3 regions of the Dactylosporangium salmoneum genome follow, and region 1 is predicted to be linked to each of the others. Evidence: riboswitches for the same ligand, from Rfam matches in the RefSeq annotation. Region 1 holds a riboswitch; each other region holds the start of a gene.
What was found. A riboswitch is a leader RNA that binds a small molecule or an ion and turns the genes downstream of it on or off. The one in region 1 is predicted to bind cyclic di-AMP.
Positions count from the first base shown of each region.

Region 2: it holds a riboswitch for cyclic di-AMP, as region 1 does, so the genes downstream of both, ABD352_RS16470 (C40 family peptidase) here and ABD352_RS41245 (C40 family peptidase) in region 1, are expected to answer to the same signal.
Region 3: it holds a riboswitch for cyclic di-AMP, as region 1 does, so the genes downstream of both, ABD352_RS32730 (C39 family peptidase) here and ABD352_RS41245 (C40 family peptidase) in region 1, are expected to answer to the same signal.

Region 1 covers NZ_BAAARV010000081.1:101,625-105,505, reverse strand. Annotated here, with positions in the region: gene pfkB (1-phosphofructokinase) at 1-545, opposite strand, end outside; gene ABD352_RS41250 (DeoR/GlpR family DNA-binding transcription regulator) at 542-1,303, opposite strand; gene ABD352_RS41245 (C40 family peptidase) at 1,435-2,433, opposite strand; cyclic di-AMP (ydaO/yuaA leader) riboswitch at 2,439-2,581, opposite strand; gene ABD352_RS41240 (hypothetical protein) at 2,807-3,151, shown strand; gene ABD352_RS41235 (ABC transporter permease) at 3,163-3,881, opposite strand, start outside.
Region 2 covers NZ_BAAARV010000025.1:174,395-178,275, forward strand. Annotated here, with positions in the region: gene ABD352_RS16465 (methyltransferase domain-containing protein) at 1-663, opposite strand, end outside; gene ABD352_RS16470 (C40 family peptidase) at 714-1,718, opposite strand; cyclic di-AMP (ydaO/yuaA leader) riboswitch at 1,732-1,903, opposite strand; gene ABD352_RS16475 (ABC transporter ATP-binding protein) at 2,204-2,938, shown strand; gene ABD352_RS16480 (ABC transporter ATP-binding protein) at 2,935-3,729, shown strand; gene ABD352_RS16485 (AMP-binding protein) at 3,726-3,881, shown strand, end outside.
Region 3 covers NZ_BAAARV010000063.1:19,878-23,758, reverse strand. Annotated here, with positions in the region: gene ABD352_RS32740 (winged helix-turn-helix domain-containing protein) at 1-510, opposite strand, end outside; gene ABD352_RS32735 (YbiU family protein) at 610-1,887, shown strand; cyclic di-AMP (ydaO/yuaA leader) riboswitch at 1,991-2,135, shown strand; gene ABD352_RS32730 (C39 family peptidase) at 2,141-2,911, shown strand; gene ABD352_RS32725 (methyl-accepting chemotaxis protein) at 2,925-3,881, opposite strand, start outside.

The sequences.
Region 1 (3,881 bases):
TTGAGCAGCGTCGCGCCGGCCGCGGCGGCCTCGCGCAGCGCCGGCCCGCTGGTGTCGACCGCGACCCGCAGGCCGGCCGCCCGCAGGCGCCGGCACAACTGCGCGTAGGCGTCGGACCCGAGGCCCGGCGGGACGCTGCCGCACAGCACGACCCAGTCGGCGCTGCCGGCCCGGGCCAGCACCACGTCGGTGACGGCGTCGAACTCGGCCCGCACGAGCCGCGGCCCGGGCTCGTTGACCTTGGTCACGGTGCCGTCGGGCTCGGCCAAGGTGAGGTTGGAGCGGGTCCGGCCGCCGATCGGCACGGCGAGGACCTCGACGCCCTCGGCCTCGAGCAGCCGGACCAGCTGGCCGCCCTCGTCCCCGCCGCACGGCAGGACCGCGACCGACGGCACGCCGTTGGCCAGCAGCGCCCGGGACACGTTGACGCCCTTGCCGCCGGGGTCGAGGCGGGCCTCGCGGGCCCGGATGACCTCACCCCGGGCGAGCCGTCCCACCTCCATGGCCCGGTCCAGGCTGGGGTTGAGCGTGACGGTGACGATCATGCCCGCACCACCCGGACGCCGGCGGCCTCGATGTCGCCGGCGAGGTCGGTGTCGGCGCGGCTGTCGGTGACGAACAGGTCCAGGTCGGACAGATCGCCGAAGCGGGACAGGTAGTCGTTGCCGAGCTTGGTGTGGTCGGCCAGCAGGACCGTGCGCCGGGCGGCGCGGATCATCGCCCGCTTGACCGCGGCCTCGGCCGGGTCAGGGGTGGTGAGGCCACGCTCGACCGAGATGCCGTTGGTGCCGAGGAAGGCCACGTCGACGTACAGGTCCGCGAGGGGCCGCAGCGACCAGTCGTCGACGGTGGCGAGGGTCTTGCCCCGCACCCGCCCGCCGAGCAGCAGCACGTTGAGGTTGGTGCGGGTGCCGAGGACCGTGGCGATCACCGGGGAGTTGACCACCACGGTCAGTTCCCGGTCGGCCGGCAGCAGGTGGGCCAGCTTGATGGTGGTGGTGCCGGCGTCGAGGATGATGGCGCCCTCCTCGGGCACCTCGGCGAGCGCGAGCTTGGCGATGCGCTCCTTCTCCTCGACGAGCACGGCGTCGCGGGCGGCGAGGGCCGGCTCGAAGCCGATGCGCTCGACCGGGATGGCACCGCCGTGCACCCGGCGCAGCACCCCGGCCCGTTCGAGGGTGGTGAGGTCGCGCCGGATCGTCTCCGACGTGACATTGAGCTCGTCGGCCAGCCCGGCCACGTCGACCCGCCCCTGCTCGCGGGCGATCCGCACGATGGCCTGCTGGCGCTCCTCGGCGTACATGATGTGGTTTCACCGCCGTTTCGTTTTGCTTCAGCTTTGTTTACGCCCGTTTATGTGGGACGTCAAGAGCTGAACAACACAGCACGGCCCGCCGCGGGTGCGACGGGCCGTGCTGGAGGCGGTGCGGGGCGTTACGGGCGGCCGTAGCCGTAGAGCGTGTCGATGTCGATCGGGGCCACTTTCACCACGGTCCGGCTGTTCGGCGCGTGAATGATCTGGTTGTTGCCGATGTAGATGCCGACGTGCCCGAGCCCGTTGTAGAACACCAGGTCACCGGGGGCGAGCTGGCTGCGGGAGATGTGCTTGACCCGGGAGTACTGCTCGGCCGCGTTGTGCGGCAGCGTCACCCCGGCCGCCTTCCAGGCCATCATGGTCAGCCCAGAGCAGTCGAAGGTGTCCGGCCCGGCGGTGCCCCAGACGTACTTCTTGCCCAGCTGGGCCCACGCGTAGGAGACCGCCTTGCCGGCCGCGCCGGAGACCGCCGGCGGCGGACCCGGGTTCGGTGCCGGGTTGGCCGGGGTGGTCTTCGTCTGGGCCTTCGCGGCCGCCGCGGCGGCGGCCTGCTCGGCCTTGCGCTGCATCTGGTCGAGCCGGGCGATGTCGCCCTCGATCTGCTTGCGCCGGGTCTCCAGCTCGGTCTTCTGCCGGCTCTGCGCGGCGAGCTGGTCGTTGAGCCGCCGCTGCTCCGCATCGACCGCGCCCTTGGCCGCGCTGTACGCGTCGAGGTCACGCTGCTGGCTGCGGGAGATCTGCTCGAGGGTGCCGACCCGGTCGGTGAAGCTGTCGGACGAGGCCGCCCCGAGCATGAGCGACCAGGTGCCGAGGCTGCCGCCGGTCTTGTAGGCGCCGACGGCGACCCGGCCGGCGTTCTCCCGGGCCGCGTCCATGCTGGTCTGCAGCGGCGCCAGGTCGGCCTGCGCCTTCGCGATCGCCGCCTGGGTCGCCTCGAGATCGCCGTTGACCTTGTTGTACTGCTCGACGACGAGCTCGACTTCCTTGTTGCCCTTGTCGATCTGGGCCTGGATCTCTTCCGGTGACGGGTCCGCGTGGGCCGCGCACGCGGGCGCGACCATCGCCGCCACCGCCAGCCCGGCCACCACGGCGCGCAGCGCCGTCCGTCCGTTGAACACAGCAGGTTCCTTCTTCCCGCCGCCTACCGGGTTAGCTGACGGGTTCGGGCGAGAAGAAGGCGCGCCCTACCGCGGGTTCCGCGGATTCACCCCGATGGGGATTGATGGGTCCCCGGCTCGCGCGCACGCGACTCGGCGGAGCCTGCCCGGGCCACCCGGGGTTTGGGCGACGACGGCCGGCCAGGCCACGACCCAACGTAACGGGAAGGCTCGGGCGGCGAAACCGCCCAGCGGGGATCTAAGAGGGACTTAACGAAGACCTGAACCTGAACGGGGGACGCGCCCCATCGCCCGCACGGTCTATGGCCGCGCGGGCCTGCCGCCGCCATCATCGTCACGCCACTTCGTGCGGTGCCCGGGCCGGGAGGACCCCATGGACGCCTACTCGCTCGGTCAGCTGTTCGGCTGCGGCCTGGTGTGCCTCTGCCCCATCATCCTGGCGATCGTCGTCGGTGTGGTGGCCGGCAACCGCCGCGGCAGGAACGTCTCCGGCGGCGGTTCCGAGCCCCCGCCGGCGCAGCCGTGGGAGCCGGCGAAGCCGTGGCAGCCGCCGCAGCCGCCCCCGTTGTGCGGCAGCTGCGGCGGCAGCGGCAAGCAGGCGGACACCTGCAACGGCGGCTACGTCTACGACGCCGACGGCCGCCCCCAGAACCACCACTTCTGCGGCGGCACCGGCTACGTGCGCTGCACCGGCTGCAACGGCACCGGCCACCGCTGAGGCCGGGCGGCTCAGTCCTGGGCGCGGCCCGTCGTGAGACGGGCGAGCACCAGGGCGACGAGGATGACCAGGCCGTACACCGCCTGAATCCACTGCGCCGAGACGCCGGCCAGGGTGAGCACGTTCTCGACCAGGCCGAGCACGAGCACGCCGCACAGGGCGCCGAAGAGGGTGCCCTTGCCCCCGTTCATGCTCACGCCGCCGATGACCGCGGCGGCGAACACCTTGAAGATCATGCCGTCGCCCTGTGCGGCGGCGATGGAGCCGAGGCGGCCGGTCATGAGCAGGCCGGCCAGCGCGGCGAGCAGGCCGGCGATCATGAAGACCGCGTACATGACCCGGTCGGTGCGGATGCCGGCGGCCCGGGCGGCGTCGGTGTTGCCGCCGATGGCGTAGACGGCCCGGCCGTGGCGGAACCAGCCGAGCGCGGCGATGCCGGCGGCGAAGATCACCGCGCACACCCAGATCGACAGGGGCAGGCCCAGCCAGGCGGTGTTGCCGAGGTACATCACCGACGGCGGCAGGTCGAAGAGGCTCTGCCCGCCGGTGATGCCGATCTGCACGCCCCGCAGCGTGATGAGCATGCCGAGCGTGACGATGAACGCCGACAGCCCGAAGCGCAGGATGAGCACCCCGTTCAGCGCGCCGACGAGCACGCCGGCGAGCAGGCACAGCGGCACGGCCAGGGCGGTGGCCCACTCGGTGCCGAGGCCGTGGCTGGCGGCCGGAA
Region 2 (3,881 bases), on a different contig from region 1:
GTCGTCCAGCGCGTCGAGGTAGGGGCGCAGGCCGGTGCCCTTGAACCACTCGAAGACCGGGTCGTCGCCGGGGAGCACGTGGTAGTACGTCGTCTGCCAGGCGTCGACGGTGAGCCCGGCGGCGCTGAGCAGCCGGACGTACTCCTCGGCGTCGAGGACCGGGCTGGCCGAGCGCGGCCCGGTGACGGCCGCCGCGCCCCGCAGCCGTTCGGCCCAGTGTGGCCGCTGCGCGATCGCGGCGAAGCCCGGGTCGTAGCCGGCGATCGGCACCTGGAAGGCGAGCGTGCCGCCGTCGTCGAGCGCCGCCGCCCAGGCCGGCAGCAGCGTCTCGTGGTCGTCGACCCACTGCAGCGAGGCGTTGGCCACGATCACGTCGAGTGATCCCCGCTGGGGGCGCCAGGTCGAGGCGTCGGCGAGCTGGAACCGCAGCTGCGGCGACTTGAACCGCTCCGCCGCCGCGATCATGTCCGGCGAGGAGTCGAGGCCGAGGACGGCGGCGTCGGGCCAGCGCTCGGCCAGGGTCGCGGTCATGTTGCCCGGCCCGCAGCCGACGTCGGCCACGGCGACCGCCGCGGTGGTCGGGATGCGCGCGACGAGCTCGTGGAAGGGCCGCGCCCGCTCCTCGGCGAAACGGTTGTACTGCCCCGGATCCCAAGACGCCATGCCCTCCATCATGAAGGGCATGGCGTCTTGGTGAAGCGGGTGGGGGAGCGCTACTGCGGGCGCGCCCAGCCGTACACGCTGTCCACGGTGGCCGAGGCGTACTGCACGACCGTGCCGGTGTGCGGCGCGTGGATGATCGACTTGTTCCCGACGTAGATCCCGACGTGGCCGAGGCCGTTGTAGAAGATCAGGTCGCCTGGTTCCAGCTTGTCGAACGGAAGCGTGCTCGTCCTGTAGTGCGCCGCGATCTCCGAGAACTGCCGGGACGCCTGGTGCGTGAGGCTCACGCCCGCGGCCTTCCAGGCGGCCATGGTCAGACCCGAACAGTCGAAGCTGTTCGGTCCGGCGGCGCCGAACACGTACGGCTTGCCCAGCTGCGCCTTGGCGTATGCCACGGCGGCGCCGGCCTTGCCGGAGGCGGGGGGCAGTGTGCCCGGGTTGTACGCCGGCGGGTTGACCTTCTTGGAGCCCGCGGCGGTGGCCTTCTTCTGCAGATCCTGCAGCTTCTTGATGTCGCCCTCGATCAGCTTGCGCTTGTTCTCGATGTCCGACTTCTGCGTGGTCTGCGCGGCGAGCAGCTCGTCGAGCTGCTGCTTCTCGCTGTCGTACTTGCTCTTGGCGTTGCGGTAGTTCTCGATGTCCTTCTGCTGACTGTGCGTGATCTGCTGCAGCATGGACATCTGATCCATGAGGGAGCCTGTGTCACGGGCGTTGAGGATGGCCGAGAGGGCCTGCATGTTGCCGGCCGTCTTGAACTGGGCGATCGCGAACTGCTCGACGTTGGCGCTGGTCGCGTCGACCCCGTCCTGCAGCGGTTTGAGCTTCGCCTGCAGGTCGGCCACCTTGGCCTGGGTGGTCGCCAGGTCGGCGTTGATGCCGTTCCACGCTTCGATCGTGGCCTCGAGGTCCTGGTTCGACTTGTCGAGCTGGGCCTCGATCTCTGCCAGCGTGGGATCGGCGTGCGCGACCGTGCTCGGTGCGAGCACCGCGAGCATCACGAACCCGAGCAGGAGGGTTCGCAGCACCGACCGGTGGGCCCGGTGTCCAGTGGACAAGGAAGGATGACCCTTCTTCACCGACTACCGCCTACCGGGTTAGCTGACGGGTTCGGGCGGGAAGGAAAACGCCCTACCGCAGCGCGCTGCGGATTCACCCCACGAACACTCTGGGTCCCCGGTTCGATCACGCGCCGTCGATGGATCCGCCCGGCGCGCCGAACTCGATTCGGCGGCGCTTGCCCGGCGCCATCCGGGGTGGATGACGGACTGCCGAGCAGGCCAGAGCCTAACTTAACGTGATCATCCGCCGGGTGGAAGCCGCGTGTCCTCATCGATCGGTATTGCGTATAAAAGTCCGTATTACCGGGGGTTGGCTGTGTGCATCGCACAGTGACAGGACGTCGGCAACGCATCGATCTGGGGCTTGATTCTGTCCAGGGAACGGGTTAAATACACGTAACTTCTTACACCGACGATGCAAATAGTTCGGGGGTCCGAACGTGCTACGGGTCCAGAACCTCGAGGTCGTCTACGACGACGTGATGCTCGTCCTGCGGGGCGTCGACCTCGCCGTCCCGGAGGGCCGGATCGTCGCCCTGCTCGGCGCGAACGGCGCCGGCAAGACCACCCTGCTGCGTGCCCTGTCCGGGCTGCTCGGCGTGCACCACGGGACCGTCGCGCGCGGGTCCGTCACCCTCGCCGGCGCGCCGATCCACCGGCTGCGCCCGGCCGCGATCGTGCGCCGCGGGGTGAGCCAGGTCATGGAGGGCCGGCGCACGTTCGCCGAGCTGACGGTGGAGGAGAACCTGCGGCTCGGGGCACACACCCGGCGGCGCGGGGCGGCCGACACGCTCGCGCGGATGTACGAGCTCTTCCCGGTCCTGAAGCAGCGGCGCGGCGCGGTCGCCGGATACCTCTCCGGCGGCGAGCAACAGATGCTGGCGATGGGCCGGGCGCTCATGTCCGGCCCGGCCTACCTGCTGCTCGACGAGCCCAGCCTGGGCCTCGCCCCGCGCATGGTGGAGCAGGTCCGGGACCTGATCGTGGAGATCAACCGGGCCGGCACGGCGGTGCTGCTGGTCGAGCAGAACGCGGCCATGGCGCTGTCGGTGGCCGAGCACGGGTACGTGCTGGAGAACGGCCGGGTCGTGCTGGACAAGCCGGCCGCCGAACTGCTCGCCGACGACGACATCAGGGAGTTCTACCTCGGCGCGCACGCCGCCCATTCCTTCCGCGACGTCAAGTACTACAAGCGGCGGAAGCGGTGGACGGCATGAGCGACGTGCTCACCTTCAGCGGCGTGCGGCTGAGCTTCGCCGGGGTCAAGGCGATCGACGGGGTCGACTTCACCGTCGGGGCCGACGAGCTGTTCGCCGTCATCGGGCCCAACGGCGCCGGCAAGACGTCCATCTTCAACGTGATTTCCGGGGTGTACCGCCCGCAGGAGGGCCGGGTCCTGCTCGGCGGCGTGGACATCACCGGCGAGCGGCCCGACCGGGTGGCCCGCCGCGGCGTGGCCCGCACCTTCCAGAACGTCGAGCTGTTCCGCCAGCTCGACGTCGTGGAGAACCTCATGCTCGGCCGGCACCACCACATGCGCTACGGCACCCTGGCCGCCATCGCCTGGGTCGGCCGGGCCCGGCGCGAGGAGCTGGCCAACCGGGCCCGGGTCGAGGAGATCGTCGACCTCCTCGAGCTGGGTCGGTGGCGCCGGCAGCCGGTCGGGCTGCTGCCGTACGGCGTGCAGAAGCGCGTCGAGCTGGGCCGGGCGCTCGCCATGGAGCCGAAGCTGCTGCTGCTCGACGAGCCGGTGGCCGGGATGAACCTCGAGGAGACCGAGGACATGGCCCGCTACATCCTCGACATCCGCGACGAGCTGGGCATCTCGATGATCCTCGTCGAGCACGACATGGGCCTGGTCATGGACCTCGCCGACCGGGTCCTGGTGGTCGACTTCGGCGTGCCGGTGGCCTGCGGCACGCCGCAGGAGGTGCAGGCCAACCCCGACGTGATCCGCGCCTACCTGGGCGTCCGGGACACCGCGGCCGATCCGGGGGGTGCGCGATGACCCTGGCCACGCTCGTGCGGGACCGGGCCGGGCGGGATCCGGACCGGGTCGCCCTGCGGGAGAAGCACCGCGGCATCTGGCGCGAGATCACCTGGGCCCGGTACTGGCAGACCGCCCGGGCGGTGGCGCTCGGGCTGCGGGCCCTGGGCGTC
Region 3 (3,881 bases), on a different contig from region 1:
CTCGGCGGCGCCCCCACCGACCGGGCTCCCATCCACCGGCGACGCCGCCACGGCGGCCGGGTCGGCGGCGCTCCCACCCGTGGGCGATGCGGCCACGGCGGCCAGGGCGGCGGCGACCTCGGCCAGGGCGGCGCCCACGTTCTCCGAGACCGCCGGGCGGTCCAGGGTGCGGTGGGCCCGGGCGATCACGTCGCCGTAGGCGTCCAGCAGTTCGCCCGTGATGCCGCTCGGCGCGATCGACACGGCCAGCGCCGCGCCGGCCGCCGGGGTCAGGGCGTAATAGGCGCCGACCCTGCCCCGGCCACGGCCGCCCGGCGTGCGCTCGCCGGTGTCGGTGACCAGGCCGCGCTCGGCCAGGCGGCGCACGCTCTCGCCCGCGGTCGGCTTCGACAGCCCCGTCTGCGCGGCCAGCTCTGCCCGGGTCAGGCGGCGGTGGCGCATCAGCGCGCGCAGCACGTGCTCGTCGGTCAGCGAGCGGACCAGCTCCAGCGACGGCCTGGCAACGTCCACGTGCCGATTCTAGTCAGGAGTCTTGCCTAGAAGTGGGACGGGTGCGTACCGTCGAAAATACAAATAAGGAGTCCTGACTAGAACGAGAGGGAGGCGGCCGTGTCTGCACCAGCCCTGCCGCACTGGGAGGAGACGCCGGCGGACCTGTCCGGCGCGATCCGCGAGGTCAAGGCCGCGATCCGGGCCCGCATCGCGGCGTCCGGGCGCACCGTGGAGGAGGTCTTCGCCGCGGTCGAGCGGCGCGTCGAGGCCGAGGTCGAGCAGATCGAGGCGGCGCGAGCCCGCGGCGAGCAGGTCTGGCCGGTCATCGACTACGCCGACATCGCCGCCGGCACCGTCCCGGCCGAGCAGGCCGAGCTGCTGCACCGCCGCGGCTGCGTGGTCGTGCGCGGGCACTTCGATCGCGACCAGGCGCTGGGCTGGGATCGCAACATCGTCGAGTACGTCGAGGGCAACCGCTTCTTCGAGCAGTACCGGGGCCCCGGCGACGACTTCTTCGGCACCGTCGGCTCGCGGCCTGAGATCTACCCGATCTACTGGTCCCCGGCCCAGATGCAGGCCCGCACGAGCGACCGCATGGCGCGGGTCCAGGCGTTCCTGAACCGGCAGTGGAAGTACGACTCGGAAGGGGTCCGGTGGTTCGACCCGGACCGCGACTCGCTCTATCCGGACCGCATCCGCCGCCGGCCGGAGGGCGCCGACTCGGCCGGCCTCAACCCGCATCTCGACCCGGGGACGCTCGACCTGTGGATGACCGAGTCCTACCAGCGGGCGTTCCGGCACCTGTTCGACGGCTCGGTGCAGGACTACGACCCCTGGGACGCGGCCTACCGCACCGACGGGCCGCAGTACCCGGGCTCGACCATGTGCTCGGCCTTCCGCACCTTCCAGGGCTGGACCGCGCTGTCGGACATGGACCACGACCAGGGCGTCCTGCACACCGTCCCCATTCCGGCGGCGATGGCGTACCTGATGCTGCGCCCGCTGCTGCCCGACGTGCCCGAGGACGACATGTGCGGCGTGACGGTGAACCAGGTCTTCCCGGCCAACGAGCGCTGGCACCCGCTGCTCGTGCGGGCGCTGGCGGGCATCCCCGACGTACGCGCCGGGGACTCCGTGTGGTGGCACTGCGACATGATCCACAGCGTCGCGCCGGTGCGGCGCCAGCGCGGCTGGGGCAACGTCATGTACATCCCGGCCGCCCCGTGGTGCCCGCGCAACGAGCGCTACGCGGCGGACGTCCGGGCGGCGTTCGAGACCGGATCGAGCCCGTCGGACTTCCCGGAGGAGCACTACGAACGCGCCTGGCCGGACCGTTTCCAGCTGGCCGATCTCAACCCGACCGGCCGCCGGGGCATGGACCTCGCCGCCGTCTGACCGCCTGGTCGCAGCATTTCGGACCCCAGTTCCCGGCCCGGATACCGCTCAGTAATGTCGCGGCGTCCGGGCCGGACCCTCTGCCATCCGAACGGGTGGCGCCGGCCCTGATCCGCCGAGTCGCGTACGCGAGCCGGGGACCCATTCCAGTCCCGGGGTGAATCCGCCGGCCCTCACGGTCCGGTGGTAGGGCGATCTTTCCCGCCCGAATCCGTCAGCTAACCCGGTAGGCGGCACCGGAAGGAGTTCCGCTGTGCGCTACCCAGATCTCGACCTGCCCAAGCTTGCGCGAAGGGCGGAAGCCGGTCGGCGTGCGTTGGCCAGGCGGCCGATCCCCGCGCTGATCGGCTCGGCCGCCATGCTCGCCGCCGCCGTGACAACGGCCGCTGTGCTCCACGAGACGTCCGACCCGGCCGACGCCCACGTCGCCGCGGCGGCCGTGCCCGCACCTGCCACCGCCGCCCCCGGCAAACCGGCAGACCCGCCCGCCCCGGACCCGCTGCTGACCGCGCCGGAGGAGCACAGCGTCGACTACGACTTCCAGTTCCAGCCTAACTACTACTACTGCGGCCCGGCCTCGACCCGCATGGCGCTGACCTCCTCTGGCGTCTCGATGTCGCAGGGCGATGTCGCCTCCCGCCTGGGTACCACGGTCAACGGCACGAACTCGGCGGCCGACGTGACCCGGGCGATGAACGGGGTGCTGGGCAAGGACGAGTACCAGACCCACTGGATCCCGGGCCAGCAGGCCACCGGCGCCCAGGCCGAGCGGCTGCAGCGCGACGTCGTCGCGGCGATGAGCGGCGGGCGGGCCGTGGTGGCCAACATCGTCGGCGGCGCCACCGACGCGAGCGGCGTCTACCACGAGTTCTCCGGCGGCCACTACATCACGCTGGTCGGCTACCGCGACCGCGGCCGGGCGGTGCAGGTCGCCGACCCGTCGGGCATGTTCGGCCCGCGCACCTACTGGATGTCGACCTGGAACATGGCCAACTGGATCGCCGCCCGGGGCTACTCGGCGTAGCGCCCGGCAAACGTCAGTCGGCGACCATCTCCTGGGCCGGCTCCAGGCGCAGGAGATGGTCCAGGAAGCCCTCGATGCGGGCCTGGGCGGCCGGGTCGAGCTGTTCGAACTCGATCCCGGCCTCCTCGCCGTAGTCGCCGTTGATGATGCGCACGACGCGGCCGCGGGCCGGGATGCGCTCGTCGCCGAGCTCCAGGATCAGCTCGACCCGGCCGCCGACGCTCACGTGCCACTCCGGCACGATCGAGCAGCGCATCCCGCTGATGCTGAGGTCGAGCATCTCCACGTCGTGGCTGCGCTCGCCGACGCGGATCGTCGTGCGGCCCTCGACGGCGGCCCGGCTGTGCCGGCGCCGCTCGAGGCGGTCCGTCACCTGGTTGAGCGCCTCGACCCGGCCGACCGCCTCGCGGACGCTCTGCACCAGCCGGTGCACGACGTCGCGCTGGCGCACCGAGACGTCGTTGAGCTCGGCGGTGACGCCGCCGACGGAGACCACGCCGTCGCTCATGTCGGCGATGACCGAGGCCATCGCGGCGGCGTCCGCGCCGAGGGCCTCCACCGTGGTGGCGATCTCGTCGGTGGAGTCCTTGGTCTTGGAGGCCAGGGCCTTCACCTCGCCGGCCACGACGCTGAAGCCGCGCCCGGCGGCGCCCGCCCGGGCCGCCTCGATGGTCGCGTTGAGCGCGAGCAGGTTGGTCTGCCCGGCGATGCCGGCGATGAGCGTGGCGATCCCGTCGACCCGCCCCAGGCTCGCGTTGACCGCGCCGACGACGGTGTCCACGGTGGACGCCCGGCCGACGACGGTACGGGTGACCTCGTGCGCCGACGACGCCTGCCGCTCGATCGAGTCGGCCGCGTCGAGCACCGCGTCGGCCTGGGCCATGACGTTGCGCAGCTCGGTGAGCACCGCCTCGCTGGTCTGTTCGAGGATCTCCCCGGCCCGCCGGCGGGTGCTCTGCTCGGCCAGTTG